Regions from separate parts of the Sporosarcina sp. P29 genome, predicted to be linked through region 1. Evidence: riboswitches for the same ligand, from Rfam matches in the RefSeq annotation. Region 1 holds a riboswitch; the other holds the start of a gene.
What was found. A riboswitch is a leader RNA that binds a small molecule or an ion and turns the genes downstream of it on or off. The one in region 1 is predicted to bind FMN.
Positions count from the first base shown of each region.

Region 2: linked by a shared signal. The riboswitch ahead of ribD (bifunctional diaminohydroxyphosphoribosylaminopyrimidine deaminase/5-amino-6-(5-phosphoribosylamino)uracil reductase RibD) and the one ahead of CSV68_RS03470 (ECF transporter S component) in region 1 are both predicted to bind FMN.

Region 1 covers NZ_PDYX01000002.1:305,933-322,555, reverse strand. The annotation lists gene resA (thiol-disulfide oxidoreductase ResA) at 1-385, shown strand, start outside; gene resB (cytochrome c biogenesis protein ResB) at 401-2,059, shown strand; gene ccsB (c-type cytochrome biogenesis protein CcsB) at 2,050-3,234, shown strand; gene CSV68_RS03490 (response regulator transcription factor) at 3,339-4,058, shown strand; gene CSV68_RS03485 (ATP-binding protein) at 4,055-5,857, shown strand; gene CSV68_RS03480 (RNA polymerase sigma factor SigX) at 5,906-6,430, shown strand; gene CSV68_RS03475 (GerMN domain-containing protein) at 6,435-7,634, shown strand; FMN riboswitch at 7,707-7,841, shown strand; gene CSV68_RS03470 (ECF transporter S component) at 8,029-8,610, shown strand; gene CSV68_RS03465 (ferredoxin) at 8,865-9,122, opposite strand; gene CSV68_RS03460 (YpbB family protein) at 9,235-10,263, shown strand; gene CSV68_RS03455 (RecQ family ATP-dependent DNA helicase) at 10,263-11,702, shown strand; gene CSV68_RS03450 (hypothetical protein) at 11,851-12,156, shown strand; gene CSV68_RS03445 (metallophosphoesterase) at 12,266-13,030, shown strand; gene CSV68_RS03440 (YpdA family putative bacillithiol disulfide reductase) at 13,059-14,021, shown strand; gene prsW (glutamic-type intramembrane protease PrsW) at 14,102-14,782, shown strand; gene sleB (spore cortex-lytic enzyme) at 14,880-15,677, shown strand; gene CSV68_RS03425 (PepSY1/2 domain-containing protein) at 15,701-16,623, shown strand, end outside.
Region 2 covers NZ_PDYX01000001.1:335,203-351,825, forward strand. The annotation lists gene metE (5-methyltetrahydropteroyltriglutamate--homocysteine S-methyltransferase) at 1-159, shown strand, start outside; gene ribH (6,7-dimethyl-8-ribityllumazine synthase) at 474-941, opposite strand; gene CSV68_RS01580 (bifunctional 3,4-dihydroxy-2-butanone-4-phosphate synthase/GTP cyclohydrolase II) at 954-2,147, opposite strand; gene ribE (riboflavin synthase) at 2,162-2,806, opposite strand; gene ribD (bifunctional diaminohydroxyphosphoribosylaminopyrimidine deaminase/5-amino-6-(5-phosphoribosylamino)uracil reductase RibD) at 2,810-3,898, opposite strand; FMN riboswitch at 4,043-4,192, opposite strand; gene menC (o-succinylbenzoate synthase) at 4,250-5,362, opposite strand; gene CSV68_RS01600 (GNAT family N-acetyltransferase) at 5,376-6,194, opposite strand; gene CSV68_RS01605 (M20 peptidase aminoacylase family protein) at 6,206-7,333, opposite strand; gene cyoE (heme o synthase) at 7,471-8,382, opposite strand; gene CSV68_RS01615 (ABC transporter substrate-binding protein) at 8,925-9,917, shown strand; gene CSV68_RS01620 (ABC transporter permease) at 10,071-10,889, shown strand; gene CSV68_RS01625 (quaternary amine ABC transporter ATP-binding protein) at 10,886-12,130, shown strand; gene cobT (nicotinate-nucleotide--dimethylbenzimidazole phosphoribosyltransferase) at 12,174-13,211, opposite strand; gene CSV68_RS01635 (ferritin) at 13,400-13,900, shown strand; gene CSV68_RS01640 (cysteine-rich CWC family protein) at 13,914-14,126, opposite strand; gene CSV68_RS17110 (hypothetical protein) at 14,139-14,288, opposite strand; gene CSV68_RS01645 (Era-like GTP-binding protein) at 14,304-15,302, opposite strand; gene CSV68_RS01650 (DUF420 domain-containing protein) at 15,413-15,970, opposite strand; gene CSV68_RS01655 (LysR family transcriptional regulator) at 16,039-16,623, opposite strand, start outside.

The sequences.
Region 1 (16,623 bases):
AGATTTAGAAGGAAATGAACATAGGTTATCGGATTATAAAGGACAAGGCGTATTCCTGAATTTCTGGGGTACATGGTGTCCACCTTGTAAAAAGGAAATGCCTCACATGGAGGATCTCTATAAAGACTTTGAAGCGAAAGGTGTACATATCCTTACTGTCAACGTAGGAGAACCCAAAGTGAAAATAGAACTTTTTAGAGATGACATGGACCTTTCATTCCCGATGTTATGGGATAAGAACAAAACCGTTATGGATTTGTATAATATCAAACCATTACCTACAACTTTCCTCATCAATCCAGAAGGAAAGATTACGAAAGTCATTAAACAGGGAATGACAGAGCAACAAATTTACGAGTATTTAGAAAGCATTCAACCAAAGTAAGGAGATTGTTACTCAATGAGCAAAATCAAATGCCAATGCGGGCATGAAAATCCTTATGGTACAGAGCTTTGTGAGAAGTGTGGTCGTCCCTTATCTGAAAAAGCAAAGAAAAGTGATATTGTAGATATGCGCTACGAAGGATCTTCTAGAAGATCTCAAACCTATAAGAGTTCCATTGTCGATAAAATTTGGAACTTCTTCTCCAGTGTCAAGATTGGCGTTAGTATTATTGCGGCGGTATTAATCGCGTCAGCAATTGGAACCATCTTTCCGCAGAAGTTCTATGTACCTGCCACTACGCCGGAAGGCTATTTGGAATACTATGAGCGTTTGTATGGTACGGTAGGAAAACTTTATTATGAGCTAGGCTTATATGATATGTATAATAGCTGGTGGTTTAAAGTGCTGGTCGGTATGCTTGCAACGTCTATTATTATCGCAAGTATTGACCGTGTGGTTCCGCTTTATAAATCACTTAAAAAGCAACGTACACGTCGTCATCCATCCTTTATGAAGCGTCAGCGGATTTTCGGAGAAGGTGATGTTCAAAATACAGAAGAGTCACTTGTAAAAGCAGAAGAGAAACTAAAAGCAATGCGCTACAATGTGAAAACGGAAAATGGCGCAATTTTAGCTGAAAAACATCGATTTTCACGTTGGGGCCCATATATTAACCACGTCGGATTAATTATTTTCATTTCGGGCATTCTGCTGAGAGGGATTCCTGGTTTTTATGTTGACGAAGCGATGTGGCTCCGTGAAGGAGAAACACGTAATATCGTCGGAGCACCAGGTTATGTACTTGAAAATAAAAAGTTCACTTTAGAGAATTATACAAAAGAAGAAGCAGAAGAAGTATTCGGTGAGGCGTTGGATAAGAATGGCACGATCGCCAAATCATATACAACAGACGTTACATTGTATAAACAAGAAGAGGGAGCACTACCTGGTAGTGAAAGTCTTAAAAAAGTGGAGGATTACTCCATCAATGTCAACAAGCCATTGAAGTTTGATGGATATAATGTTTTCCAGATGGATTATAAACTGGACGAGCTTAAAAACATGACATTCCATTTGGTAAATAAATCTTCTGAAGAATCTCTTGGAGAATTTACGGTGAATTTAAGTGACCCAGAGAAGGAATATGATCTTGGAAATGGCTCTACTGTCAATATGCTCGGTTTTTATCCAGATTATGATGGAATTAAAGACGGGGAACCCTATTCGAAATCACCTGTTCCGAATAATCCAGCGTTCATTTTTCAAATGAACACACCGGATAAGCCAAAAGGTGAAAAGAGTTTCGTTGCAATTCGTCAAACGCTGGAAGTAGAAGAGAACGACTATGCGATTAAGTTCGCAGCTGCCGAGACTCGAAACATTTCAGGTTTAACCATCCGCAAAGATAAAACTTTATATATTCTCTTACTCGGTGGCCTAGTATTTATGATTGGTGTTATTCAAGGTATGTACTGGCAACATCGCAGAGTATGGATCCAAGAAGATACAGAAGGTCATCTATTGATTGCTGCACATACGAATAAAAACTGGTTCTCTTTACGAAAAGAGCTGGATACATTACGAGAAACTGCAGACTTGCCTGCTTATATAGATCGTCAGGATCCTGAGTTGGACAAGCCAGAACAGGAAGGGGACGAGGAAATATGGACTTAGTAACCATTAGTAGTAACTTATTATTTGTTTCATTTGTTGCTTATTTAGTAGCGACACTCTTTTTTGGAGGCGCTATAAAAAAGTCGAAATCAGAAAAAGCATATCATAATAGTAAATGGGGAACGATTGGTCTAGTTATTACAATCATTGGGTTCCTTACTCACTTAGGCTATTTCTTTACAAGATGGGCTGCATCAGGTCACGCACCACTTAGTAATATGTTCGAGTTTACAACTGCGTTCGGCATGATGCTCGTAGGGGCATTTATCCTGTTGTATATTATTTACCGAACACCATCACTTGGATTATTCGCGTTGCCCATTGCGATTATCATTATTTCATATGCAACGATGTTCCCAACTGATGTCACTCCACTAATTCCTGCACTTCAAAGTAAATGGTTGTTTATTCACGTAATCACGACGGTTATTGGTGAATCCATACTGGCGATCAGTGCAATAGCGGGTCTTGTATTCTTAGTGAAGAATATCGATATGACGAAAAAATCTAAATCACGCTTTTGGATAGAAGCAGTTATGTATACACTAGTTCTAGTTCTTGGTTTTGTCATATCTTCTACGACTTTCAAAGTCATGGACTATGAAGCAGAATTCACGTATATAGATAGAGATCAAGCACCAGCTGAAATTACGTATCACGTACCTCCGTTATTCGGAATGAATGAGTATGAAGCGATGACGCCGGAGAAAATGACACCTTGGGTTGAATTACCTCCGATTATCAATGCACAAAAAATGTCTTCTCTTGTTTGGTCTATAGCTGTAGGTTCAGTGCTTTACGTATTATTACGCTTAATCGCACGCAAACCTCTTGCCGCGGTATTCCAACCGTTGGCGAAGAAGGCGAATTCTCAACTGATGGATGAAATCGGCTATCGTGCTGTATTGATTGGTTTCCCCGTCTTCACGCTCGGTGCGTTGATTTTCGCCATGATTTGGGCACATGAAGCTTGGTCACGATTCTGGGGTTGGGATCCGAAAGAAGTGTGGGCACTCATTACATGGTTGTTCTACGCTGCATTCCTTCACTTGCGTCTATCAAGAGGTTGGGAAGGTAAGAAGTCTGCATGGCTTGCTGTCATCGGATTTGTTATTATCATGTTCAACTTAATTGCCGTAAACTTAATTATTGCAGGTTTACACTCATACGCATAATCTTCGACTGCATGACATTAATTGTCATGCAGTCTTTTTATTTCTTTTTATAGGTCAGTAATTGTACAATGGTGATAGAAGGTTGTCGAAAGGGGTAATGAACTGTGGAAGAAACTGTGAAGCTCTTAGTGGTGGATGACGAGGATCGCATTCGTCGCCTGTTGAATATGTATTTATCTAGAGAAGGTTATGAAATTGAAGAAGCAGTCGATGGAGCAGATGCATTAGAGAAAGTGTTTGCTGGACAATATGACTGTATATTGCTCGACGTGATGATGCCTGAAAAAGATGGCATGGAAGTATTAGCTGAACTGCGTGAAAATAAAATTATGACACCTGTTATTTTATTGACAGCAAAAGGTGAAGAAGCAGACCGTGTAAGTGGGTTTGAAAGTGGTGCAGATGATTACATCGTCAAGCCATTCAGCCCAAGAGAAGTAGTCTTACGCGTAAAAGCTATGCTCAGACGTTCTGTTGCATTCCCAAATGTGTCGTCTAACACAACATCGAAAGACTTAGTAGTCTTCCCGCAGCTGACGATTGATCATGATGCACATCGCGTAACAGCTGAAGGTAAGGAAGTTAATTTAACACCGAAAGAATATGAGTTATTATATTTCCTAGCGAAATCACCAGACAAAGTATTCGATCGTGAACAATTGCTAAAAGAGGTATGGCATTACGAATTCTTTGGAGATTTGCGCACAGTGGATACACACGTCAAACGGCTACGTGAAAAATTGAGCCGTGTTTCAGAACGGGCAGCGAAAATGATTGTCACCGTTTGGGGTGTCGGTTATAAGTTCGAGGTTCCAAACGAATGATTAGAATATGGAATTCAATTGTCGGGAAGCTATGGGCCACCATATTGCTTCTCGTTTCCTTTGTCCTGTTTATTGTCACTCTGTTCCTGTTAGAGTTTCTAGATAACTTCCATACGAAACAAGCAGAAGAGTCATTGCAGAGGGAAGCAACTACCATCAGCAAAATCGTCAATGATTATAATGGGCAAACGAATCCCTCCATGAAACAGTCTATGAACCAGATTATCGATGATATCTTGGATGTGGAGACCAATGCCATTGTCGTTGATCAACAGGGGGATGTGTTGTATTCATTCCATACGTCTTCAAGTAAAGATGAAATTGAAGATAAATTGCTATCCGAAGGCAGCTTATTCAAGTCGCCAGAATTGGGTAAGCAAAAAATGAAAGAAATGATATTGCCTTCATTGACAGAGAAAGACGTCATGGAGCAATTTTTGATTTTATCCTATCCATTCGAACGGGTAAGCGGTGAGCAAGCGAGTGTACTTATGTACCAAAGTCTTGATGCTGTGCACCGTACGACGAAAAGCACGACGAATATTGTCTTCCTATCTGCATTCATCGCATTTATTTTAACTACATTCTTTGCATTTTTCTTATCTACACGTATCACATTGCCGTTACGTAAGATGAAACAGGCGGCGTTTGAGTTGTCAAAAGGAAATTTCGATACCCATTTACCAGTTGCACAAAAAGATGAAATTGGTCAATTGGCAACTGCGTTCAATCAAATGGGACGGCAGTTGAAATATAATATTGAAGTAATTAAGCAGGAGAAAGAACAGCTCTCGAGCATTCTTACATCTATGACAGATGCAGTCGTGACGTTTAATCAAGATTATTCAATCCTTCTGAAAAATCCGCAAGCTGAGTTATTGTTGAAAAAATGGTATGGATATAATCAGAAAAATCATCATCCGTTGCCTAAAGAAGTTTTTCATATGCTAGAGCATGCCATTTCATTCGCCGAAGAAGTCGAGGATGAGTTGGAATTGGGTGGACAGTTTTATGTAATTTCCATCAGCCCGTTGTACAGTGAAAATAGTATTCGAGGAGCGGTGGCTGTATTCCGTGATATGACGGAACAACATAAACTGGATAAATTACGTTCGGATTTCATTGCCAACGTATCACACGAATTGCGAACGCCGATTTCGATGTTGCAAGGATATAGTGAGGCCATCATAGACGATGTTGTGAGCAGTGAGGAAGAACGGTTGGAAATGGTTCAGATCATCCATGATGAATCTAAGCGTATGAGTCGCCTCGTCACAGACTTGCTGAATTTGGCAAGAATGGAGTCCGGCTACATTCAACTAAATAAAAATCCTTTATCAATAGTAGAGTTCTTGGAACGTATGGTAACAAAGTTCTCGCAAGTAGCGAAAGATGCAAAAGTGGACTTGTCTTTGGAATCGGAAGAATTGAATACGCTACTGGTAACGGCTGATGAAGATCGGCTTGAGCAGGTATTCACTAATTTGATTGATAACGCCATCCGACATACTCCAGACGGTGGAGCAGTGACACTAGGTGTCTTCCGGTCTACTGGAATGCTTGATATTACCGTAGCCGATACAGGTGTCGGTATACCTGAAAAAGACTTGCCATTCGTCTTTGAGCGTTTCTATAAGGCGGATAAAGCAAGAACAAGAGGAAAAGGCGGTACAGGACTTGGTTTAGCCATTGCCAAAAATATTATGGAAGCACATAATGGGGCGATTTTAGCTACGCGTGGTAAAGAAAAAGGAACCATCTTTATCTGTTCACTTCCTTATGAACCAATAGACCAATGAAACTTTTCCTAAACTGAACCGACTACTATTATAGAGCGAGGGGATTGAATGGATGATTCCGTTTTTCAACGATTATATGAAGACTATAACGGTGACGTATTCAACTTCCTCACCTATTTGACTCGCAATCGAGAAGTAGCGGAAGATTTGATGCATGAGGTATATGTGCGTGTACTCAAATCATATGGCCGTTTTGAAGGGAAAAGCTCTGAGAAAACTTGGCTGTTTGCGATTGCGAAAAATGTCTCCATTGATTATTTCCGAAAACAATCCACAATTAAGAAACATGCAAATATTCATTTTGATTGGGAAACAGAGCAATTAGCTTCAACTGATCGCTTGCCTGAACATTTAATTGAAGCGGATGAAGAACAGAAGCAAGTGCTTGAAGCGTTGCACACATGTACGGGTGATCAGAAAATGGTCATCCTCATGCGGTTCTTTCAGGATCTATCAGTTGCAGAAACGGCTGAGGTCTTAGGTTGGACCGAAAGCAAAGTGAAAACGACACAACATCGTGCGATCAAAGCGTTGCAGGTGAAATTGGAAGTACGTTCCGTGAGGGAGGGGTGATGAGGTGAGCAAAGACAAGTGGAATGAAGACGATATTGAAAAACGTTTACGTGACATGCCGGTCGTTAAAGATCAGCGTACCAAAGACGAAATTTTGCAACGGTTAAAAGAAGATTCGAGACTTTCTGAATCGAAAGAGCCTATAAAAAAGCCTTCCAAGTCAAAATGGCCACCAATCATTGCAGCTGTTGCTGCCATTGTATTGCTCACCATCATCGTGCCGACATTCATTCAGCAAAATAATGAAGTATCGATGGATAAAGCAACGACAGACGAAACAGCTGATACTATCGAGATGGAGAATAGTGAAGAAATGCAGTCGAATGACGCGAGTGATGCAGCCGTGTTTACAAGGCAAGTTTCAGCTCCGCTTTCGTACGCTGTCTATCCTGCCGACGTCCTGGATCACACAGCGTTTCATATTGGCCTGGCTACCGATCAGGCAACCATTGTTCCTATAACATTCCTAATACCGAATGAACGTCTTCCTGAAGGCTTAGGGGCATCGCCGGATACAGTTGCACTGTATAATGAGTATGCAAATACAATAGATGAAGAAGCACTTGGATTTATAGAGTACCATCCGTATAAAGCGATGATCTCCTCAAACGGTAAGCAAGTTCAAATGAAGTTTGCTGCAAACCATAACTATGATACGTCGAGTGCGACACTTGAGATGTTGAATTTATCTGTACAAGATACATTTCAAGGATACGATGAAATAAAGTTTTTGCAAGAAGATGCATCTACAATAACGTTTGAACAAGTAGGTCAAGTGGATGAACCGATTGCCTTGTCAGGAGCGGTTTCACATCAAGCCTACTATCGATTTTTAAAATCAGATGGAGAAGCAGTACTCTCCACTAATTTCGGCAAGACCTCTGAAACGGTAGAGCAAGCTTTGCGTGACATGAAGAAGACACCAAATGATATCTATTCGACTTTGGTCCCTAAAGGAATAGACTTCACAGTCAAAGAAGTTAAAGGTATTGTTAACGTAAAATTTACTGATGTGCTTGATTTAGATAAAATGGAATCAGAAGAAGCAATGCAACTACTAGACGGAATCTTGCTGACGGCGGCAAGTTTCGATAAACAGGTAGAATTTGATCAAATCGCGCAGGAACAATGGAATCATTTTGACTTCACTCAACCATTGGAAAAGCCGATTGGTTCAAATCCAAAGTATTTAATTAACGAATAATTCTGTTTTGTAAACTCGTGAAGTTTACAAAACAGTTTTTTTACGCTATAATAGGTTCATAATTAAATATTGATTCATCTTCGGGGCAGGGTGTAATTCCCGACCGGCGGAAATGAAGTAGAATTCTACTTTTAGCCCGCGAGCTTAACAGCTGATTCTGGTGAGATTCCGGAGCCGACAGTATAGTCTGGATGGGAGAAGGTGAAGGTGCAGCCATCTTTTTGTGTACGCAAAAGTGGTGCTTGTTTCCTGACGGATAAGTTTGTTAATTATCTGTTCTTAACAGTGCATTTAACTCTCCCTAAAGCATTTATGCTTTAGGGATTTTTAGCGGAACAACAGATGAGCCAGCCTTTCCTCTTTTGAAGTGAATCGCAAAAGGAGAGAGGAACAAGTGAATAACAAGAAGTTACGTAAGCTAATTTTGGTGGCGATTTTGGGAAGTATTTCAACTGTGCTAATGCAGTTCAACTTTCCGATCCCGGCAATGCCTGGATTTTTAAAGATCGATTTTAGTGAGATTCCTGCTGTTATGGCAATCATGACGATGGGACCTGTTGCAGGTATAGGCGTAGAGATATTGAAGAACGTCATGCACTGGTTCTTATCAGGAAGCCCGACAGGAGTACCGGTAGGAGAAGTTGCAAACTTTGTGACAGGTGTATTATTCATTATGCCAATCTACTGGATTTTCACGAAGTATCGTTCAGCTAAAGGTCTTGCATCAGGTTTGATCGCGGGTACGGTAGCAATGGCAGTAGGTATGAGCGTATTAAATTACTTAGTGTTCTTGCCAATGTACACATATTTCCTAGGTATGCCAGCAGTTACAGGCGACTCGCTGTATCAGATGATTATATTAGGAATCTTACCGTTCAACTTGGTCAAGGGTGTAATGCTATTAGCCATCACGTTGATGTTATATAGAAGCATGGAGAAGTGGATTCTTCAGCAACAAAAGAAATTATCGTTTTAAACAAATACACGCCAGGCTCCCTGAATAATAGGAAGCCTGGCGTTTTTTATTGTCGTTTAATTATTGAAGTTCAAATGCATATCGGGTTTAAAATTGAATGCCACTCTATTTTTAATCCACTATACTAATTAAAGCCCATTTTCGTCGCAGGGATTGGAACGGCAATTCCCTTCCCAACAGCCTTCAGCCTAACTTCTGAGGCCGATGAATAAAAAACAACACATCCAATAGTTGGAAGTGTTGTTGGGATTGAATCAATCTTCATATTTTAATGGATCGCCTTCGAAGGCCTCATCCGCAATTTTAATTGAATCGGTAGGGCAGCCATCATATGCATCCTCGAGATCCTCCATCAGTTCTTCTGGAACTTCAGTGTTTCCCGTGTTATCATCTAAAATAACAAATGCAATTCCCTCATCGTCATAATCATAGATATCCGGTGCAGCAGCCCCACAGGCCCCGCAGGCTATACACGTATCCTGATCGACAATCGTATACTTTTTGCTAGACATTTGTCTTTCTCCCTTCTTCCATTCACTCAACCTATTTTGTATCTACTCTATTCTAAAGCTGTTTTCATCACTTTTCAACAAAAAAACGTTATTTCTTCAGGGGGGAGCTCAAATGAGTTTTGATTCCATCTTATTAACGATCTTCCAACGCCTCCATGGTGAGCGTTCAGCGCAGGGTGTTTATCATATACTTCGTGGAAAAAAATCGGGACAGACGTTACAAGACGTTGAATATTATCAAGTTAAATCATACTATGCATTGTTGCCACATTTGACGGCAAGCGAATTTCAGCAAGCTCTAGAGAGAATGCAAGCGGACGATCTGATCTATATAAATGAACTCGTCTATGTGACGGCAAAAGGTCAGATGGCGACGGGTAGTGAGATGTGGCGATTTAATGGCTGGAATTACCGTGGACTCGAAAGAGAGTTCGCTAGACGGTTGGCATTGTTAGTGCAGACCTTGTCTAATTTACGCAGTGGTGAAACGATGTTTATGCCGATCCAGAAGGAGTTGCCTACCCAGCAATTTATCAAAGGGTTCTTACGTAATCAATCAAGTAGCATGATCAGTCTATCCACGTCATTGCGAAAAGAATTGGAATATGTGTTTACTCATTCTTCATTATCGGATTTACAATGTACGATCGTGAGCGGTCGATTGACGGGATACAAGCTTACTGGATCAACTTGGGAGCAGATGGCGGATCGTCTCAACATGTCGGTCAAAACTATACAGCTGTATTATTTAGAAGCGTTACATATGTTGCTCGATTACTTACAACATCATCCCAACTTGCCATTGCTGTCAGAATTAGCGATAGGTTGCAGAGTTGACACGTATTTGACACAATCTGCGGAACGGACACAGAAACTATTCGAGCGGGGCTATTCGGTAGAGCAAATTGCATCTTTACGAAATTTGAAATTAAGTACAATAGAAGATCATTTTATTGAGATGGCAGCGAATATGGAGAGTTTTCCATATAAAGAATTTATAACGGAAGAACAAAGGGATACAGTTTGGCGTCATGTTGAACAGTTGCAGACTAAACGATTGCGTCTATTGAAACAACAGTGCCCTGAATTATCGTATTTTCAACTGCGATTGATCATCATCATTGGAAGGAGGGAGAGCTGATGGAACTTCAGGAAGTATTGTATCAAAAGTTTGGTTATGAATCATTTCGACCTGGACAACAGGAAGTCATTACTGAGTTACTGGCTGGGCGGGATGCTGTAGCAATTTTTCCGACGGGTATGGGGAAATCACTTTGCTATCAATTACCCGCATACATTCTCGATGGTGCAGTGGTCATCATCTCTCCTCTCGTTGCATTAATGGAAGATCAAGTAGCCAATCTACGAAAACATAAAGAAAAGCGTGTTGTCGCAATCAATTCATTTTTATCTAGGCAAGAAAAAGAATTGGCGCTTTCTACTTTAGCGCAGTATAAATTCATCTTCCTATCGCCTGAAATGATGATGCAACCATCTGTCCGACAACTTGTTCAACAATTACATATTGCTTTTTTTGTAGTAGATGAAGCCCATTGTATTTCAGAGTGGGGCTTTGATTTCAGGCCCGACTATTTACGATTAAAAGAACTGTTTTCAGATATAGAAAGAGCACCGGTATTGGCATTAACTGCTACTGCTAATGACAAAGTAGTGGAAGACATTATTACTTACTTACACATGAGAAATCCTCACATCGAACGACAGCCGATGGATCGTCCTGCTATATCCTATAGCGTTATGCATCTGAATAATGAATTAGCAAAAACTGAGTGGATTATAAAAAGGCTTGCGACGACAATTGGTCCTGGTGTTATTTATGTGGCGTCGCGGAAACGTGCGGATGAACTCTCGGCAATAATCCGAGAAAGGGGAATCCCGACAGCTAGCTATCACGGTGGTAAGGAACAGGATGAACGATCCATTATTCAACAACAATTTGTACAAGGTGAACTTGAGTGGATTTGTGCTACCAATGCATTTGGCATGGGAATTCATAAAGATGATATTCGACAAATTATTCATGAGCATCTACCAGCTACCCCAAGCGCGTATATTCAGGAAGTAGGACGTGCAGGACGTGACGGAGAAAAAGCTGCGGCCACTCTTTTGTATAGTGAACGGGATATTCAGAAAGTGAAATTTATAGTCTATGAAGATCTACCAGATGAACAACAAATCCTTTATTATCATTCTTTACTACAGTCACGTACTCCGTGTCAATTGGCTGCAGAACAAGCAGGACTATCAGAAGTAGCTAGTCGTTTACTTGATTATTATTTGGAGCAGTATGATGTAGAAAATGTCGTTAGGCAAATTCAACAAATCTATCAAGTCAAAGAAAAACAAATTGCGGAAATGGAGAGCTATGTAAAAAGTGACAGTTGTTTACGGGAAAAGCTAGTACAGTTTTTTGGTGAAAACACTTTACCAGCAGAAACGGATTGCTGTTCAAACTGTCAGAATCTTGATGAAGACTGGCTGATTAAGTCTGAAATTTCAACTGAACGAGAAGTTGAAGCGTTACAATGGCGTGATCGACTGCTCCAGTTATTAGGTTGAAGCAGACAGTCTGTATTTACTTTTTAGACAAAATTCGGCATAATAGAGATAGATGAGTTTGTGAACGGACGTACTTTTCACGGATGAATATAGGAATTGCATCATATAATAGCAACAGACATTATGCGGTGTGAAGGAGAAATTAGACATGTTAAACAATCAGTATAAAGTGGATTTTGAACAGCAGCGAAAAGAGGTTAAAGAAAAAGTGCCTTTCGATAAACTTCCTTCCCGTGCAGAAGTACATGGAAAGAAGAAAGAGGAGAAATATGGTCGTGTGAAAGTCATCAATATTTTTCTGGCGATTTTTACTTTAATCCCTATTATTATATTACTCTATGTATTATCGGATCTTTATTCCCCTGATGTTCCCGATCAAGTCCCTGTTGAAAAAGTCGAGTTGTCGGTCGGCTTTTATCCGGCCATGACAGATTACATGCATGCTGTTTCCTAAGCGCAATACAATGGTTTGGGGTTTTATCGGAATCTTGCTATACTACTAATGAAAATTACTACTACAAAAGCAAAGTAGACGCTTTGCTTTTTTTTATGGGAGTTGACTAATGAAAAAGGTTCGAATAGCAGGATTATCAGTTTTTTTATCAGCAATGACTATGCTGACGTATATGTATGCCTTAGCTCATCGGAATCGTGTGCTTACCCATACGTTACATATTAACTCCACTCCTACTAATAAATTGAACGTATTCTTTATTTCAGATATCCACAGACGCAGAATTCCTCAGCGACTGATAGATGATTTGCGTACGTGTTCTATTGATGCAGTGATCGTAGGTGGAGATGTGGCGGAAGGCGGTGTGCCAATCGAGCGAATTGAACGCAACATGCGCTTACTTGCTTCGATAGGACCGGTTTTTTATATTTTCGGCAATAATGATCAAGAAGTAGGGACAGAAAATATACTACGTGTGATGAAACGAGTGAATGGCAAAGTGCTGGTCAATAGTACAGCATCGATACCGAACCATCCAAGTTTCGGTATATGTGGATTGCAAGATCCGAATAATGGAAAAGTAAAGATTGATCAGGCCGTGGATTCTGCAAAAGGATATGAACATTTGATTCTCGCTGTTCATAATCCTTCTTATTTCCGAAAGTTTGAAGAGAAGTTGCGACCGGAATTATCTCTTGGCGGTCATACACATGGTGGCCAAATTAGATTGGGGCGTTGGGGTATGCAAGACCTTGGGCGTTTCGAGACGACAGAAAACAGTGCGAAATTAATCAGTAATGGATATGGAACGACGATGGTGCCGTTGCGTTTCGGTGCGAAACCCGAATGTCATGTAGTGGAAGTTCATTACTAGAACGCAAGAAATTAGGAGAGTAGATGTCATGAATTCTGTAGATGCAGTAATTGTCGGTGGCGGTCCGTGTGGCTTGTCAGCAGCGATTGAATTGCAAAACATCGGTTTGTCGGTGGTGGTAATCGAAAAAGGGAATATCGTGCATTCGATATATAATTATCCGACTCACCAAACATTTTTTAGTTCAAGTATGAAATTATCGATAGGCAAGACGCCATTTATTACAGCGATAGATAAGCCGAAGCGTAATGATGCCCTGGTCTATTATAGGACGGTTGCACAAATCGAAAACTTGCGGATCAATAGCCATGAGCGAGTAGAAGATATAGACAAACAACCCGATCGTTTTATCGTGAAAACAGATAAGGCGATGTATGACGCGAGGTATGTCGTAGTGGCAACAGGTTATTACGATCAACCCAATCGCTTGAATGTTGAAGGAGAAAATTTACCTACTGTCTATCATTACTTTAAAGAAGCGCATCCCTACTTCAATAAAAAGGTAACCGTGATTGGTGGGAAGAACTCTGCTGTTGACGCGGCACTGGAATTACAACGTGCAGGCGCGCATGTAACTGTCGTCTATCGAAATGAAACGTATTCGAAAAGTGTAAAGCCATGGATACTGCCGGGCTTTGACAGTTTAGTGCGTAACGGTCAAATCGATATGCATTTTAACGCGTGTGTAACGAAAATCACTGAAAAAACTGTCACCGTCAATCAGCAAGGAACTATATTTGATCTCGAAAGTGACTATGTTTTCGCGATGATCGGTTATCATCCGGATCATGCATTTTTACGTAAAATAGGTATCAAAGTAGATGAACAATCTGGAAGACCTATTTTCAATGAAGATACAATGGAAACGAACGTCGATAATTTATTCATCGCGGGTGTCATTGCGGCAGGAAATAATGCCAATGAAATTTTCATCGAAAATGGTCGGTTCCATGGTGGAATGATTGCGCAATGTATTGCACAAAATAAGTGAATGGATCAGTCGCTTGCCTTACAGGTCAAGCGGCTTTTTTCATTTATGATGTGATATACTACCGACATGAGGAGGCGCCTATGTTTATTTTACTGACAGTCGCAATAGCGCCGGCGCTGGCACTTTTCAGTTATTTGTATTTACGTAAACAAATTGCTAAGGAGCCATCCAAGACGCTATTCCATGCATTCATTTACGGTGCAATCATGACATTTCCTATTTTGTTTATTCAGCATGTATTTGAAGAAGAGCATGTATTTAACAATGAATTTTTCCGTAATGTATTATTTACGAGCAGTTTAGAAGAATTTTTTAAATGGATTATTATTTTTATTCTCGTGTATAAAACAATTGAATTTGAAGATGCCTATGATGGGATTTTATACGGGGCGAGTGTTTCGCTTGGATTCGCTACAGTAGAAAATATTTTATATTTATTATCCTTTGGTTTAGACACAGCTTTTATTCGTGCATTACTCCCTGTCTCAAGCCACGCGTTATTTGGTGTCGTCATGGGGTATTATTTTGGAAAAGCAAAGTTTTCTGCTGTATCAGAAAAAGCAAAATGGATAACTATTGCATTTTTGGCTCCATTCTTGCTCCATGTCTTCTACAATGCGATTTTATTTACTTATGATTATTGGTTATATTTAATGATCCCTTTTATGCTATTCCTTTGGTGGTTTGGCTTGACGCGAGTGAAGTATGCGCACACATTTGCAATGCAGCAATTCAGAAAAAGAAATCAATCAAACTTTTAGAAATCCGTCTGAGTAAATCAGACGGATTTTTCGCCTTATAAAATACTGAATATTGGATAACCTACAAGGAAGCACAATTTTTTGGAGGTGGATGTCTATGAAGCGAATTACAAAACGCTTCCTATTTTTATTACTGGCAGGCATCATGATGTTTTCTTTCTTTGTAAGTCATAGTGAAGCATTCAGTGGACGTGACTTGGCAAAAGGTGCAAAAGGAGATGATGTCATTGAGTTACAAGCGAGGCTTCAATATATCGGTTTCTATCATGGAGAGATTGATGGTAATTTCGGATTTGGGACTTACTGGGCATTACGCAATTTCCAGGAACAATACGGCTTGCCGCTTGACGGAATTGCGGGTAAAGGGACTCAGAAGAAGTTGCAAGGAATTTCTGATTACGATGAAAAGTATGTAAAGGGACAGATTGCTAAGGGTAACCAATTTACCTATTATGGTGGTCAGTCGCTGGAGTCGCAGGTGAAAAAAGGGAGTGCGCCACATAAGCAGTCGCAAACCCAAATGCAAGCACCGCCTAAATATACCGACCAGGATATAAATTTATTGGCCAATGCAGTATATGGTGAATCTCGCGGGGAGCCATACGAAGGACAAGTGGCGGTGGCGGCAGTTATTTTAAATCGTGTCGAACATGCAGATTTTCCTGATTCTATTGGTGGCGTTATCTTTCAACCAGGGGCGTTTACTGCAGTTGCGGATGGGCAGATTTGGCTGACACCGAATGAGCGCGCGAAAGAAGCAGTCATTGATGCAATTAACGGCTGGGATCCTTCAGAAAATGCAATATACTATTTCAATCCAATCACAGCGACTAGTAAATGGATTTGGTCAAGACCGCAAATTAAGAAAATCGGTTTACACATCTTTTGTGACTAATAGAAAGGAGGACCTAGCTACTTATGAAACGAATGATTTTCATTTTGACCTATTCATTTATTGTATTGGGGATATATACGTTTGGAACAGTGCGTGAAAATGAAGAATTATCGATTGCATTGAATGGGCAATATTCGAAAAGTATGACGGATGCCTCGCAAAAACTTGGTGAGTTAGAAGACGCCGTAAACAAGTCGTTGCTTTTTGAAGATCAAAAAAGTTCTGCAAAGGAAAGGGAAGATATTTGGCGTTTGTCTTCAGACATTAAATCATCAATTTCCTCCCTTCCCGTGGATGAAAGTTTTTCTACTTCCTGGATGAATTACTTAGGACGGTTAGGTAATTTCGCAAAGGAATCCACAGAGAAAGGTGATCCTGACGAATATTATGGCGTGATGCAACGTGCATCAGTTAATCTGAATGACCTGACGAGTGAATGGCAGTTGGCAACGAAAGATATGTTTTCAAGAAGAATGTCGATGAGCAACTGGGAAAAAAAGTTGCGTGACTCACCCGATGGTAAGGCAAACTGGTCTAAAATGGGGGAATCTGTCATGCAATATACAGAAGCGGTATTCCCTTTAACAGCAAGCGAGTCTGATGCCAAGAAGAAAAAAGAGTTGCGAGATATTAAAGAAAAGAAAATTAGCGAGGACGAAGCGATTCAGAAATTCAAGAAGCTTCTGCCGGCTGTGTCGAATGATATCATTGCAGCAGAAAGAAGTAGAAAAGGCGCTCCCTATCCATTTTATCATATCCGTTTCGCGGAAAATTCTTCAATTGGCTATATTGATATAACTGAAAAAGGTGGACATGTTCTGTCGTATCTCGTGGAGCGTCGTATGGGTAAGCCCACAGTATCCTATGAAGAACTAGAGAAACTGGCTGATGAGTTTTTACGAAAGGCGGATTATACGGATCTAGTTTTGGAAGAGGCAAGAGAGAA
Region 2 (16,623 bases), on a different contig from region 1:
AACAAAGGTCTTGAAGTTCTCGAGCCTAACCAGTTCTGGATCAATCCGGATTGTGGTTTGAAGACGAGAAAGCGCGAGGAGACTGTTGCAGCATTGAAGAATATGGTGATTGCGACTGTACAGGCACGAGAAAAGTTAGGCGTAGTAGCGGTAAAATAACGAATTTAAGACAGTTCAAGAAATCAACACGATTTCTCGGACTGTCTTTTGTTCGTAGCGAGATGGATATAGAGCAACATGTATAGGAGTTCATGATGGGTTTTGCGCTACACAGGGACTAGTTAGAAGACGCCACCCCCTTGCAATGTCAGTGGGTGATGTAAGTACCCTCACTTGGTAAGTAGGATTGAAACGGAACCTCGAGCTTCAATCCTTTCGTTAACACACTATGAATTTGAATTACACAGTATAAAAGAGGACGCCCCGTGAAGTAAAGTAACTTCCAGGACATCCTCTTTTCACTTTATTAATAATCAGTCAAACTGCTTCGTTAGATTTGCCATCTCAATAGCGGACACTGCTGCGTCCCAGCCTTTGTTCCCCGCCTTAGTCCCTGCACGTTCGATTGATTGCTCAATCGTATCCGTTGTGAGTACGCCGAAGATTACCGGGACACCCGATTGCATGCCAGCTTGTGAAACACCTTTTGCCACTTCATTACAAACAAAGTCAAAATGAGGAGTTGCACCACGAATGACCGTACCGAGCGTAATGACTGCATCATACTTTTTCGAATCCGCCATTTTCTTTGCAATCAATGAGATTTCGAATGCGCCTGGCACCCATGCTATGTCTACATCTGCCTCGTCTACACCATGACGTTTGAACGCGTCCTGTGCACCTGAAAGTAACTTCCCTGTGATGAATTCGTTAAACCGCCCTACGACGATGCCTACCTTTAAACCCGTACCTACTAAATGCCCTTCGAATAAATTACCCATTTTCATCTCTCCTCATAAAGTTAATAAATGACCTAGTTTTTCCGCCTTTGTGTGTAAATACTTTTCATTCGCTTCATTAAAAGGTAGCTGGATTGCGACGCGTTCCACTACTTCCAATTCATATCCTTTTAAACCAGCGATTTTCTTTGGATTATTCGTTAACAAACGCATTTGCGTAATACCAAGTTCCCGTAGAATTTGTGCACCGATACCGTAATCACGTAAATCAGCAGCAAACCCAAGTTTTTCATTCGCTTCTACCGTGTCATAGCCTTGTTCTTGCAGTTCATAGGCTTTTAGTTTATTGATCAAACCTATACCTCTGCCCTCTTGTCGCATATACAACAATACACCGCGCCCTTCTTCTTCAATTTGGGAAAGAGCAGCTTGCAGTTGTGGACCACAGTCACAACGGCATGATCCAAAAACGTCACCTGTTAAACATTCTGAATGAACTCTAACTAGGACCGGTTCTAGCGTCGTAACATCACCTTTTACTAATGCAACATGTTCTTTTCCTGTCAAGGTTTCGGTATAGCCAACCATACGGAACTCGCCATAATCTGTCGGCAACTTAATCTCTGCTTCACGAATGACTAATTGCTCTCGCTGTAGACGATAATGAATGAGGTCTTGAATGGTGATTAGTTTCAAATCTAGCTCTTGCGCCATCTGACGTAACTCCGGTACACGCGCCATCGTTCCGTCCTCACTCATGATTTCACAAATTACACCGGCCGACGCGCTGCCTGCCAATCGCGCCAAATCTACTGCAGCTTCAGTATGTCCTGTACGTTCTAGTACACCACCTGACTTCGCTACAAGTGGAAATATATGCCCCGGACGTTTGAATTCGCCTGCTGTTGCATTCGTTTCCATCATTTTTACGATTGTATCTGCTCGTTCAAATGCACTGATTCCGGTATGCGTAGAGTTGTGATCGACACTAATCGTAAACGCAGTACCATGTGAATCTGTATTATTATCGGTCATCATTTGCAAACCTAGTTGTCTTGCTTTTTGTTCTGTTACGGGAACACAAATCAAGCCTCGACCTTTTGTTGCCATGAAGTTGATAATTTCAGGCGTAACCTTGTCGGCCAACGCCACAAAATCCCCTTCATTTTCTCGATCTTCATCATCCACCACGATAACAACTTTACCTTGACGTAAATCTTCTAACGCATCTTCGATTGTATGAAACATCTTCATTCACTCCTTCACATAAATCCGTGTTGTTGTAAAAAGTCTTTCGACATCGTTTGATCTGTATCTAGTCTTTTTCGCAACATGTTCTCAACATATTTAGCGAGCATATCGCATTCGAAATTGACTATATCCCCTACTTGCTTTTTCGCAATGACGGTCATTTCCTGTGAGTGCGGGATCAACGAAATCGTTATATCCGTATCCTTCACTTCGAAGATCGTCAATGAAGTACCATCCAATGCGATTGAGCCCTTATGTAATAAATAGGGATTATATCCTTGCGGTAAGGACAAGCGTATATATAACGCATTATCAACAGTTCGCTTTTCACGGATTGTGGCTATTCCATCTACATGTCCCGTGACAAAATGTCCACCCAATCTGCCATTTGCTGCGAGTGCTCGCTCTAGGTTCACAGGACTTCCCGTTGCTAATTTTCTTAAGGATGTAGAGGATACGGTTTCAGGCATAACGTCCGCCGCAAACCGGTCTTTTGAAAAGCTCTTTACCGTTAAACAGACACCATTGACCGCGATACTGTCTCCAACACTCACATCTGTCAATACAAGAGATGCAGCGATCGTTAGAGTCATAGATTGAGCACCAGGTTGTATTTGCTGAACTAAACCAATCTCTTCAATTATTCCTGTAAACACTGTTCAATCACTCTCTTTCAGTACAGCTGTGATTTTAATGTCCGGACCGATCATTTCCACACTTTCAAATGTTAACGGAAGAGCTTCACTCATCAATAGGGGGTCCAGTCCACTAATCGGTGTCAAAGATCCAATTCCACCTAGTAATTTGGGCGCTACGTAGCAAATGACTTTCTGCACAGCTCGCGCTTTTACGAATGAAGCATTAATAGCCGCCCCACCTTCTACGAGCAACGTCATGACACTACGTCTTCCTAGCTCTAGTAGAATATCTTCTACAATTAGTTGAGGTTTCTGCATTCGGATAATCTGGACATGCGGTTTCTTGAGTAACTTTTCACGTGATAATTCCGCATATTTTCCGCAAAAAATCCACGTCGGTGCTTCTGCATTTTGAATGATCTGGCTAGATTCCGGTGTTCGTAAAGATGTATCTAAAATAACTCGAATAGGATGTTGTCCACCTAGGGGCAGTCTGGTGGTGAGAAGAGGATTATCATGAAGAAGCGTTTGCACACCTACTAAAATTGCATCTTGCGTATGTCGAAGCTGATGGACATCGAGTCGTGCTTGCTCACTCGTCACCCACTTACTATCTCCTTTTGAAGTCGCAATCTTACCGTCTATCGTCATAGCTGTTTTCATTGTCACATGAGGTGTTTTGTTTTTGATAAAATGAACAAATGGTTCGTATAGTTTTTTTGCGCGTTCAACACAAACCGCCTCCGTTACCTCCACTCCTGCTCCACGAAGTTTTGCAATGCCTTTACCTGCGACAAGCGGATTTGGATCCGTTATCGCAACATAGACACGTTTGATACCCGCTTGAATAACGGCATCAGCACAAGGTGAAGTTTTACCAGTGTGTGAACAAGGTTCCAGCGTTACAAACAAATCAGCACCCGTTGCATTTGCTCCCGCCATATCAAGTGCGACTCGTTCTGCATGACGCTCTCCCGCTTGTAAATGTGCACCCATTCCAATAATTCGGCCATCTTTTACGATGACTGCACCTACCGGAGGGTTAGGAGAGGTTTGACCTGCCACATTTTCAGCGAGTTGCAAAGCCATTTCCATATAATTTTGATTCATTGAGCAACACTCCACTTACGGTATTCCTCTAGTGACAATTCTACATACAAAAAGCCCCGCAAAAGAGTATGCGGGGCTTGTAACCATGACTAAATAAACGTTATAAACAGTAATGAAAAATTCATTACATGTAGTATATACGCACTGTTCCTTCTCTCATCCAGACTTTAACTGTCGGCTTTGGAGTTTCACCAAATCCACCTTCTGCTTTAAATAAAGCATCCGGGTCACGGACTAAGAGCCTGTAAGCTCATCACCGTCGGTAGGGAATTACGCCCTGCCCCGAAGGAAACATATTCGATTAATTATGAGTCTAGCACATGTGATGACTAAATAACAACAGCTGAATAATTATTCAGATAAAAATACCCATTTGTCGACTGTAAATTGTTCCACTGCTTTCATGTTAGGAATATACCCTATACCATCTTCGGTCGGAACCGTAATATAACCTTCAGTAGCCACTACTTCTGGCGTAATAATATCTTGTTCCCAATAACGTGAAGACCCTGCTGTGTCGCCTGGCAACGTGAAATTAGGTAATGTCGTCAAGGCGATGTTTTGCGCTCGGCCAATACCCGATTCCAGCATGCCGCCACACCATACATCGATACCTTTTGTTGCACAATAATCATGGATTTTCTTCGCTTCTGATAAGCCACCCACTCTACCAATTTTCACATTAATAATTTTACAACTACCCAGTTCGATAGCTTTACGTGTATCTTCCAACGAATGAATACTCTCATCTAGACAGATAGGTGTCTTAATTTGTTTTTGCAGTGTTGCGTGATCAATAATATCATCCGAAGCGAGTGGTTGCTCAATCATCATCAAATTAAACTGGTCCAATTCTTTCAACAACTCTACATCCTCTAGCGTATATGCTGAGTTGGCATCCGCCATTAATGGTACATCAGGATAGGCTTGTCGAATGGCGCGAATCACCTCCACATCATACCCCGGTTTAATTTTCACTTTAATGCGCTTATATCCTTCTTCTATAAAGCTTGTAATATTGGCCAATAAATCTTCAACATTTTCTTCAATTCCAATGCTGATACCAACTTCAATACGTTGACGTTTCCCTCCGAGTGCTGCGGCGAGCGTCATATGGTGATGCTTCGCATATACATCCCATATCGCCCCTTCAATTGTTGCTTTAGCCATATTATTTTTGCGGATATGTCCAAATAAGCCACTTACTTCATCAGGATGTGTAATAGTTTTGCCAAGTACTGCTGGAATCAAGAAATCGCGCAGCATATGAATCGTAGTTTCGGTCGTCTCTTCACTATACCAAGGTGCCGTAAACGCGACAGACTCTCCCCACCCCTCATGACCATCCGCGTCTGCGACAGTCGCCAACAGAAAGTCTTTCTTCTGAATCGTTCCGAAACTTGTAGTAAACGGATGTTTCATCGTCATGTTCATTCTACGAAGTGTAACCGAATTAATTTTCATTGGATAAGCTCCTTTAATTTTGCAACGGAATAATGGATTTCTTGCAGAACCGATAGTATTGTACAGATTCTTCTGTTCTGCATACATCAATCAAAGCAAATCCTTCGCCACTCAGTTGCTGAAATATAGTTCTCGTCTTCATTCGCCATTCATAAGACAATTGCGGATTTTCTTTCTTGATCAATTGAATATGTTTAGGAACTGGTACTTCTATCGCTTCCGCCTGTAACCATTCATTCGTTTCCGGCAATTGCATGATCGGGTGCGCCTCATCACTCAAGCGAATTGGAAAGGGACGACTATACACTAGATTAGGTTGCCATTTCTCCAACACACGCGGACTATCAATCCACCAGGCAACTTGAAAACGATCAGTCGGCAAGCCTTTGTTTAACCCATCGTCCATTTTCCCATAGCAATCCACTATATAGTCATAACACACACCGTATAATTTTGAAGTATTCAAGTAGGCGTTGCGACTTTCAAGGGGGTCAAATGTCCAGACTATTAACCGATAGCCCATTTCGCGCGCAAGACGTAGTTGCTCTTCTTTTAACAACTTGCCAATACCTTTCATCTGAAATTCTTCATCAACCGCAAGCATATGAGAGCATAAATATATTTGGCCATTCGAATAACCTGCAAAACTATAAGAATAGCCGATCATTCGCTCCTCTAGAAACGCCCCAACAATCAATCCACCATTTTTGACCGCTGTAATAGTCTGATGGACAGGGATTGGTTCCATTCCCCAAATTTGTTTCTCAAGCATTTGCATGGAATGAATATCTTCGATAGCTGTCACTTTTCTGAGCTGTAAATCCTTCTTCATACTGTCACCTTCTATTTTTTTGATTGGAATGTTAATTCGATGGCAGTAGTCAGAATTTCAACTCCCGTTGCCAGCGCGTCTTGATTAAATGTCATGTCCGGATGGTGAAGTCCTGGTGTTAAGCCGCACCCCAAACCTAGCATTGTACTTTTAACAGTGGGCCGTTTGACAGAATAAAAATGGAAATCTTCTCCTCCAGGCGTGACAACGGTACGTGTAGTTTTCTCTTCACCCACCACTTTAGCAATCGCCTGATACAGTAGATCTTCCGCTTCAGTATTTACTTCCGCCGCGACCATTTCTGCCATTACTTCATAGTTGATTTCTACATCGTATTGTTTTTCTATCGCTTGAATTACACGCTCTACCTTTTCGTATAATTCATCCATAACTTTATTTTCCTGTGCGCGTAAATCCAAACTGAATTTTGCATTTCCTGGTATAATATTTGCAGATTCGCCTCCCGCTTGGAACATCGTCATCTTCGCCGAATGAGAAACCATTGGATTACAATGAATAGACTGTAAACCTCCCACTAACGAAGCGCCAACCTCAATGGCATTCTTTCCTTGATGCGGTCTTGCGCCATGTGCTTCCGTTCCTTTTATTGTTCCACTAATCATTTTCGCTGCACCGTGACGCAGTGAGGCAGCGGAGCAACCGTCAGCCATTTCATCTGCAGCCCGTACATGAACGCCAAATAAGTAATCTATATCATCGATCAACCCTTGCTCAAGAACAGCTAGCGCACCTTTCCCTTTCTCTTCTGCAGGTTGGAAGAATACTTTTAATGTTCCTTTTTGAGGAATTCCACGTTCTTTAGCCATAAGCAACGCGCCAACTCCCATTGTCATATGTCCATCATGTCCGCATGAGTGATTCGCTCGATAGACACCGTCCACTTCTTGCCACAATGCATCTATATCTACACGTAATCCAACTATTGGCTTGCCTTCACCGATCGTCACATATAATCCCGTTATTCCGTCGAAGACATGTACATTAAATCCTTCACGCTCAAGATATCCCTTCAAATATGCCGTTGTTTTTGTTTCTTTCCAACTCACTTCCGGATGACTATGCAAATGCGCAAACACTTCATCCAATTTCGGCTTCAGTAACTGTACTTGCTCATTCATTAAAGCGCCTCCCAAAATCTACTATTCATTGTTATATATTGAATTATTTAATCCTGACTTTTCAAACTTCTCAATAATTCTAACATAAAAAAGACTTCTCTTTCACGTTGTGTGAAAGGAAGTCTTTTTCGCATGGTTTAAAAAGTCCAAAGGATCATCATGCCAAATAATAACGTCATGTAATTGACTGAGTATAAGAACATGAAGTTAGCCCACTTATAATCATCTTTTGCATAGAACCCGTAGATACTAGCCGCAATATATCCAAGGTTCATCAATGTCGCGATGAAAATGAATGTAGTGCCGAACATCGTTAATAAAAACGGTAACGGCAATAAACATAGTACATACACGAGCATTTGGCGTTTAGTAAAATTAAAGCCATAAACGACAGGCAACATCGCCACATTAGCCGCACTATAATCTTTGTACTTCTTCATAGCGATCGCAAATGTATGAGGCATTTGCCAAATAAATAGTATAGCAACCAAAACAATCGGTACAACATGATCCGCCGGCATTATAGCTGCCCACCCAATGAGAGGGGTAACTGCGCCTGACACACTACCAATGACCGTATTTAAAGTATATTTGCGTTTAGACCACATGGTATAGGGTATTACATACGTAAACCATCCGATAAATGCATAAATTGCCGCTTCTAATGTAGTGAATAATAATAATAACATTCCAATTCCCGATAATATCAAACCAATATTTAATACGGTTTTTAAAGCAAAATTACCTGTCACAGTCGGACGGTTTTTTGTTCTTTCCATCACCGTATCAATATCAGAATCAAACCAGTTATTCATTACAAGCGCACCTGCAACAAGAAAGGTGCTACCTATCATGGTTAGCAGAAACACACCCCAGTTACCGGTGAGTGTCATACCTGAAAAATATAGTGCCAACCAAAACCCCGTAAAAACCGGAAATATATTCGCGATGAGTACAGGTCCTTTAACTAATGATTTAATATCCGAGAAGAAGGTAGACGCCGAGCGGCTTTGAGTAGTACTCGAAACAATATGGGCTTCTTTCGTCATATGGGTCCGTTCTCCTTTTACGTTACATTTAAATATTTTTTCCATTCGTACATATAACTATATCATTTTCTTAAAAGCAAAATCAAAAAATCAGGACAATTCCTTATAAACTGTTACAAAGATTTGTCCGAAGTGCATAAATAAACATATTGTATGATAAATTTTCCTTTTTTATACACAGTCAGCATACTATAAATTATCATTTGTCTCCATTATTCGACAAAGCCTGACCCTATACCCCTTATAGGCTAGCACCTCCGTTCACCCACCATGATCCATCGAACACCGTTTACTTTTTTCATTACAAAACACAGCTAAACATCTCTTTAAAAGCGCATAAAATCAATAGTTTTCTAAATAATTAAATTGATATTAATTTAATTATCCTGTAAACTCGTTTAATAGTACCACGAGAAAAATGATGGTTTTTCCTTGATCTCTTGAACTATCTACACATTATATCTCATGTCTGATTTTAAGAGATTCGAGCAAAAAACAGCATTTCGTGATGAAAAAATATAAAAAAGAAAGGGTTTGATTTTTTGAGAAGGATTATGTTGTTTTTATCTGTCTTTACATTACTACTATTAACAGCGTGCGGTAATAGTGACAGCAAAGATTCAATTAGTACAATTAAACTGGCAGATGCAGGATGGGATAGTATTCGTATCCACAACGGCATTGCACAAATTATATTAGAAGAAGGCTATGGCTATGACACGGAGATAGTAAACGGTACTTCTTCTGCAACATTGCAAGCGTTGCAGCAAGGTGATCTACAAGTGTATACGGAAGTTTGGTCTGATAACTTGGGTGATGCGTATACAAACGCAATTGACAGCGGAGACATTGAATCCGTATCGACAAACTTCGACGATAACTCACAAGGCCTGTATGTTCCTACATACGTTATTAAAGGCGATCCAGAGCGCAATATTGAAGCAGTAGCTCCAGATTTAAAAACTATTAAAGACTTAGAAAAGTATCCCGAACTATTCAAAGATCCTGAAAACAAGGATAAAGGACGGATCATCGGTGCACCATCTAGCTGGATAATTAGTAAACACTTAGATGAAAAGCTAACTACTTATGGATTAAATGAAAAGTTTACGTATTTGGCTCCAGGTTCAGACTCATCTATCGTAGCGGACTTAGCTAGTGCATATAAAAAAGGTGAGCCTTGGGTTGGATATTACTGGTCCCCTACTTGGGTGACTGCAACATACGATTTAACTCTTCTTGAAGACGATCCATTTGATCAAGAGGCTTGGGATAAAGACAAGTCTGGCGCATTCCCTCCGAATGATGTTTTCGTCAGCGTTCACAAAGACTTGAAAACACAGGCTCCTGAAGTAGTAGAGTTCTTAAGCAATTACGAAACTAGCAGTGCATTAACTGAAGAAGCATTAGAGTATATGGGCGATAATGAAGCGAGTCCAGAAGATACTGCAAAATGGTTCATGAAGGAAAATGAAGAACTTTGGACTTCATGGGTACCTGAAGATGTTGCTGAGAAAGTAAAAGCAGCACTGTAATACTTCATAGATTTACGGGGTGGACGCTTTCCGCTCCACCCTTTTTAATTTGCACTAATACTAAAAGTAGAGAAAGAGAGGGACAAGCTAGTACGTCCTAGCTTACTGCCTATGAATGAATTCCCTAACGTCAGAATACCTATAGGAGATTATGTGGAGAAGTTTATTGATTTTCTTGCAATGAACTTTGGTTGGTTATTTGATTTTATCTTCACTATTGCTTCCACTACTATCCGAACGATTGAAACCGCTTTACTCGCAACACCTTGGTGGGCCATTATGATTATTGTTTTCCTACTTGGTTGGTATTTAAATTCCATTTTAAATGGTATCATGTTTGCCGCCTTTATCTTTTTGATTGGTTCCTTTAATTTATGGGAAGATACGATGACAACAGTTGCTATTATCGTCATTTCTGTTGTTCTATCCCTAGCAATCGGTATTCCAGTCGGTATCTTGATGGCATTTAGTAAAACTTTCTCTGTCATCATGCGTCCTCTATTGGATGCTATGCAGACGATGCCTACTTTTGTCTACTTGATACCTGTAATATTCTTCTTCCCTCTTGGGAACGTTCCTGCAATTATTGCGACCATCATTTACGCCTTACCACCAGTTATCCGTCTAACAGAACTCGGTATTCGAAATGTTGATTCTGAAGTGATTGAGTCAGCAGAATCATTCGGTTCTTCTCGAAATCAAATGTTGATGAAAGTACAATTACCACAGGCACTGCCTACTATGATGGCAGGAATTAACCAAACCACGATGATGGCTTTATCCATGGCCGTTGTTGGTTCTATGGTTGGTGCTCACGGTTTGGGTGAACGTGTACTATTCTCGATTAACCAAATCAATATTTCACTAGGATTCGAAGCGGGTATCAGTATCGTGTTCTTAGCGATTATTATTGACCGTTTAACAAATGGAGTGGCAAACCGCCTACAAAGTACAGGGAGGAGATCAGCATGACCGTAAAACTTAAAGTAGAAAATGTCACTAAGATCTTTGGTCCTCGCCCTAAGAAAATCATTCCAATGATTGAAAAAGGGGCTTCTAAGCGGGAAATCCTTGAAAAGACTGGACATACTGTAGGTGTCTATAACGCCAACATGGAAATCATGGAAGGTGAAACTTTCGTAATTATGGGCCTATCCGGAAGTGGTAAATCAACACTGATCCGTTGCTTCAACTTATTAAACAAGCCTACGTCAGGCGCAATCTATGTAGATGGTGAGAATATTGTCAAATATAATAAAGAACAACTGAAATTCTTCCGTCAGAAGAAAATCGCAATGGTTTTCCAGCACTTTGGATTATTCAGCCATAGAACGGTTATAGAAAACATTGAATACGGTCTGGAAATCCGCGGTTTATCAAAAAGTGAACGCCGCGATATAGCACAAAAGCATATCGATACGGTTGGCCTGAAAGGATATGAAAATCAGTATCCTGATGAATTATCAGGCGGTATGCGTCAACGTGTAGGTATTGCCCGTGCTTTGACGAATGATCCTGATATTCTTTTAATGGACGAGCCATTCAGTGCGCTTGATCCGCTCATTCGCAGAGAGATGCAAATGGAGCTTTTAGATATCCAGACACGCCTCCAAAAAACTATCATCTTCATCACGCATGATGTCAACGAAGCATTCCGTATCGGTGACCGCGTGGCGGTTATGAAGGATGGTCACGTAGAGCAAATCGGTACACCGGAAGAGTTGTTAGAAACACCCGCAAACGATTATATTATTGACTTTACTCGTGAAATTGACCGTTCGAAAGTGTTACAAGCAATGAATATTATGTCAAAACCATTAAGTGTCATGAACGGCAAAGATGGTTTGCATGTAGCGATTAAGAATATGGAAGAGCACGGCATTTCCAGTGTCTTCATTACAAATCGCGAACGACAGTTGCTTGGATTGGTAACAATTGACGGTGCGATCGAAGGTGTCAAAAACAAAAAAACATTAGAAGAAGTGATGACAACCGATGTATTGACCGCTACTCCGGAGGAATATGTTCAAGATATTATTCCACGTGTACTGGATTCTAAATATCCACTTGTTGTTATAGATGAAACGAACCGTATTGAAGGTATTATTTTACGGGTTCATGTACTCTCAAGCATTATTAGCAACTCCGCTGAAGAAGAGGAAGACGAGGATATACTGATTACTCCTATTGAAACAGTTAATGTAACTAAATAACCAAAAGGGAAGAATGGGCAACTGCCCACTCTTCCCTTTTTTATTAATTCTTTCCGGAAACTCCAGCACTTTCAAAGGTTGCCATTTCATTGACCATTAATACAGCTGATTGAATGATACTGAACGCAACTGCCGCCCCAGTGCCTTCTCCTAGACGCATAGACAAGGACAATATAGGTTCTTTTTCTAAGTATTGAAATGCTTTTTGGTGCCCAGGTTCCATCGATTGATGACCAAGCAACATATATCCAGCTGCGCCTTTGCTTATGGTCTCCGCTGCACAAGCTGCCGCAGTGGAGATAAAGCCATCTAAGATAATGGGAACGCGTTTAGAAGCTGCCGCAAGCATCGCCCCTACCATGGCTACCAACTCTAGACCGCCGACCTTACGTAGCACATCATAGCCGTCTAAAGGATTAGGTTGATGAAGAGCTAGTGCCTCCCGAACTACTTTAATTTTATGAAGATGTTGATCAGACGATATTCCTGTTCCGTAACCAACTAGTTCTGCTGGATCTAGTCCTGTTATAGCCGCCACTACAGCACTGCTTGTCGTTGTATTACCGATTCCAACTTCCCCTACTACTAGGCAATCCACACCTTTTTCAAACAATGCTATCGCTTCTTCATAGCCAATCGTCAGTGCCTTTTCCACTTCTTCCTGGGTCATCGCCTCGGTGCGTAAGAAGTTCTCTGACCCTTGTCGAATCTTCCGGTCTTTCACCGGTTCTGGAAATGAGTCCCCTATTACACCCACGTCAACCAATGAAAACTCTGCTTGTTGCTGTCTGCTGAATACATTGATTGCCGCGCCACCTACCGCCATATTCTCTACCATTTGACGTGTAACAAGTTGCGGAAATGCGGAAATCCCTTCTTCTACAATTCCGTGATCTGCTGCGAATACTACTACACCTAATTGATTAATGCTAGGTATTTTTCGACCTTGTATCTCAGCCAATGTAATCACAATTTCTTCAAGTTTCCCTAAACTTCCAACAGGTTTCGTCAGTGTATCTACATATGCCTTCGCTTCCACTCCAGCTGATGTGTTTAATGCAGGGATCGTATACTGTTTCAAGTGATGACCTTCTTTCTTAAATATGTATAAGTATTCTTCTAGTTCTCTTTTAAGTATATCAGTAGACTATAATGTGTATCCAATTAAATATCTAGTATGCAAAGAATGTCGTTTAAAGGTATACTGTAGTTAGCGGATATGGCACACATTACGCTAGTTACATTACTATCAGAAAAGGGGCGATCCACATGATTAGTGAAAAATTAGCACAAGCGTTGAATGAACAAATGAACAATGAATTCGCCGCAGCACAAACCTACTTATCCATGGCATCTTACTGTGAATATCGCAATTACAACGGATTTGCGCACTTCTTTCTACAACAAGTAGAAGAGGAGCGTCATCACGCAATGAAAATTTATACTTATTTGAATGATCGTGGGATTCGTGCGATTATTACAGAAACACCTGCACCAGCTACTTCTTTTGATAACTTAGTACACACGTTTGAAGTGGCATTATTACAAGAAAAAGAAGTAACAAAATCATTTTATCAAATCATGGATATGGCATGGGAAGAAAAAGAGCACGCAACGATTTCTTTCTTGAATTGGTTCCTTGACGAGCAAGTAGAAGAGGAAGCGACATTCGATAGACATATCGAGTATTTAAAGCGTATCCGTGAAGATAAAAACGCACTGTTCATATACGAGAAAGAAATTTCTACACGTTCATTCGAAGCCGAATAAAAAAACAGGCAAGTTAGCGGTCCATAGACCTCTTGCTTGCCTGTTCTATTTCCGTGATATGGTTCAAACACGTTTCACATATACACTGTTTGTGTAGTTCTTCTTTTGGTATTTGTCGAAACACTTCTTCCGGAAAGTGCTTCTTAGTACACCAGCAACGCTCATCACTCGCGATTGTAGTACCACACAAGTTATTCCCCCTGCAAATCGGACATTCGCTTTTCATATATTCCCCTTTCTACAACCGATGCTTGTCCAACTCGGCCGTATTTTTCTTCTCTAACTCTTCTACACGATCTTCTAATTCCTTATTTCGTTTCATACTTTCCATTGAATACAAACCTGCTAGTAAAGCGACCACAAATGTTGCGTAGTTAAACCACTCCATACATTCCGCCCCTTTTTACTTTTGTTTTTTCAAATATATTTCATATACTTTTTTCAATGTGTCAGGTGTGAGTTCCATATTATTTTCATACATGTATTTCACTGCAAAACCTAGCGCCACCGTCATAGATCCGGCCACACTTGCGGCAACGACCATTCCCGCACCTGGAATCACTTTAACAATTTGACGGAAAGCCGTTTTTCCAACATTCCCTACTATGGTTGCTATAATAAGCTCTTTGGCATGGTCTTTCGTAATCGGTTTTCCATATAATGTAGACAACTTCAACATGAGGCCCACTTGCAATGTTGTCAACGGGATAAAGTCAGCACCCGGAATGGGAACTGCTCCAATTGCAGCAGCTGATGCACCGGCTGCGAGAATCCATCGTTTGGCAATGGACGATTTATCAGCCATGTTTGCTGCGAGTAAAAGATCTTTATTGGTATCTTTTAATTGCTGAAGAATTTCTTTTTGCAGAAATTCCATTTGCTCCCCTGTCTTTGACGAGATAGGAATAACTGGATAGGCAAACCCAGTATGCTCCAAAACATAGTTCAATAAACTCGGAATATCATCAGCTGCATCTATTTTATTTAGCACGAGAATGATTTTCTTGTTAAGCGTGGCTATTTTATTCAATGATTTTAGTTCCGTATCTGACAATACCGTACCCGCAGCATTCAAGAAGAAAAGAATCACATCTGCTTGATTATAAAATTTCAGCGTCTCATTTGAATGTTCTTGATAAATATCATCAAGTCCTGGTGTATCAACAAACAGTATATTATCTGTGTAATAAAATTTTTTAACTTCCTTCGTTTCCCCAGGTTGCGCTCCCACTTCCGCTACATCTTTTTGCATCAGACGGTTTAGTGTGGACGACTTCCCCGCATTGACGTCCCCTACCAATGCAATAAGGATTTCCTTTTTTAATTGCTCATTGATTAGATCAGATTCTTGTTTAAACACTTCATCAAATGATTCATCTGACATGAAATTCGGTGTTTTCATTGTAGCACTTCCCTCTGTTAAATTTGATTATTCTGACTACCTTATTGTGAAAAAGAGCATCAGTCATTCACTCTCTTTTGACTGATGCCCTACGCTATTTATCTAATTACTTAATAGTACGGTGAAATCAAGATATACACAAGTACTCCGGTGAAACTAACATATAACCAAATAGGCATCGTCCAGCGTGCAATTTTGCGGTGACGCGGGATCTCCATATTCCATGCTCTTGCGACACTTGTTAATGCTAATGGAACGATTGCAGCTGCTAGCACAATGTGTGAGAACAGGATGAAGTAATAGAATCCAGCTAAGAAACCACTACCGCCAAATGGTGTAGACTCCGATAAAAAGTGATATGCGACATACGTCACTAAAAATAGAGCGGTTGTGCTAAACGCTGCGTAGATAAAGCGTTCATGCAGTTTGATATTCTTTTTCAAAATCGCCACTAATGCACAGACGAGAAATATGAAAGTGAAACTGTTAAATATGGCATTCAATAGAGGTAAGATTGTAATATCGAATGCTGTGAAATTCTCTACACCCGGCATCCCTGCTAAGATGCCAATTGCACCGATGAGAATGACCGAAATAATGATAATCGCCGGACGGTAATTCCGTTTTTTGAAATTTGCAGGCGGTGTTGTTTGATTCGTATAGTTCATCTAGTAGCACTCCTAATTCTATATTCATAACTACCTTATATCGTATCATACGTAACACGCTATGCAGGTCAAATTTGTGTCGATTTTTGAAATTGCTCATCTGCTTCTTCTCTGAATTCATCAATAACTTTTATAAACTTGGCAATAGTAGGTGTCAAATAGGAATCTGCACGTCGTACAAAAACCGTTTTAATTTGGCTGTATTTTGGCGGCAGATGATAGCAATAAACTAACCCCTGATCTAACAGGTGGGAAACTGTTGATCTTGGAACGAATGTCACACCTAATCCTGCTGCTACACTTCCAAGGATCGTCTCCAATGTTCCGAACTCCATCATTTTCGTTGGCTTAAATTGCTCATCTTCAAGCCATGACTCTAGGCGTGCCCGATAACCACAACCCTTTCTAAAACAAAGGATTGGCTCATCTTTAATATCGTCAATGGATTGGAACGGTTTACTCGAAAGTAGCACGAGCTCTTCTTCGAGCACATCATGTACAGCTAGGTCAGGATGCATCGTACCTTCCGATATGAAAGCCCCGTCAAGTTGATGGTGAAGAACCTTAAACTGCAACCCTTCTGTTACACCTGTCAATAATGAAATATCGACTTGTTTATATTTCTTATTATATCTCGATAAAATAATCGGCAA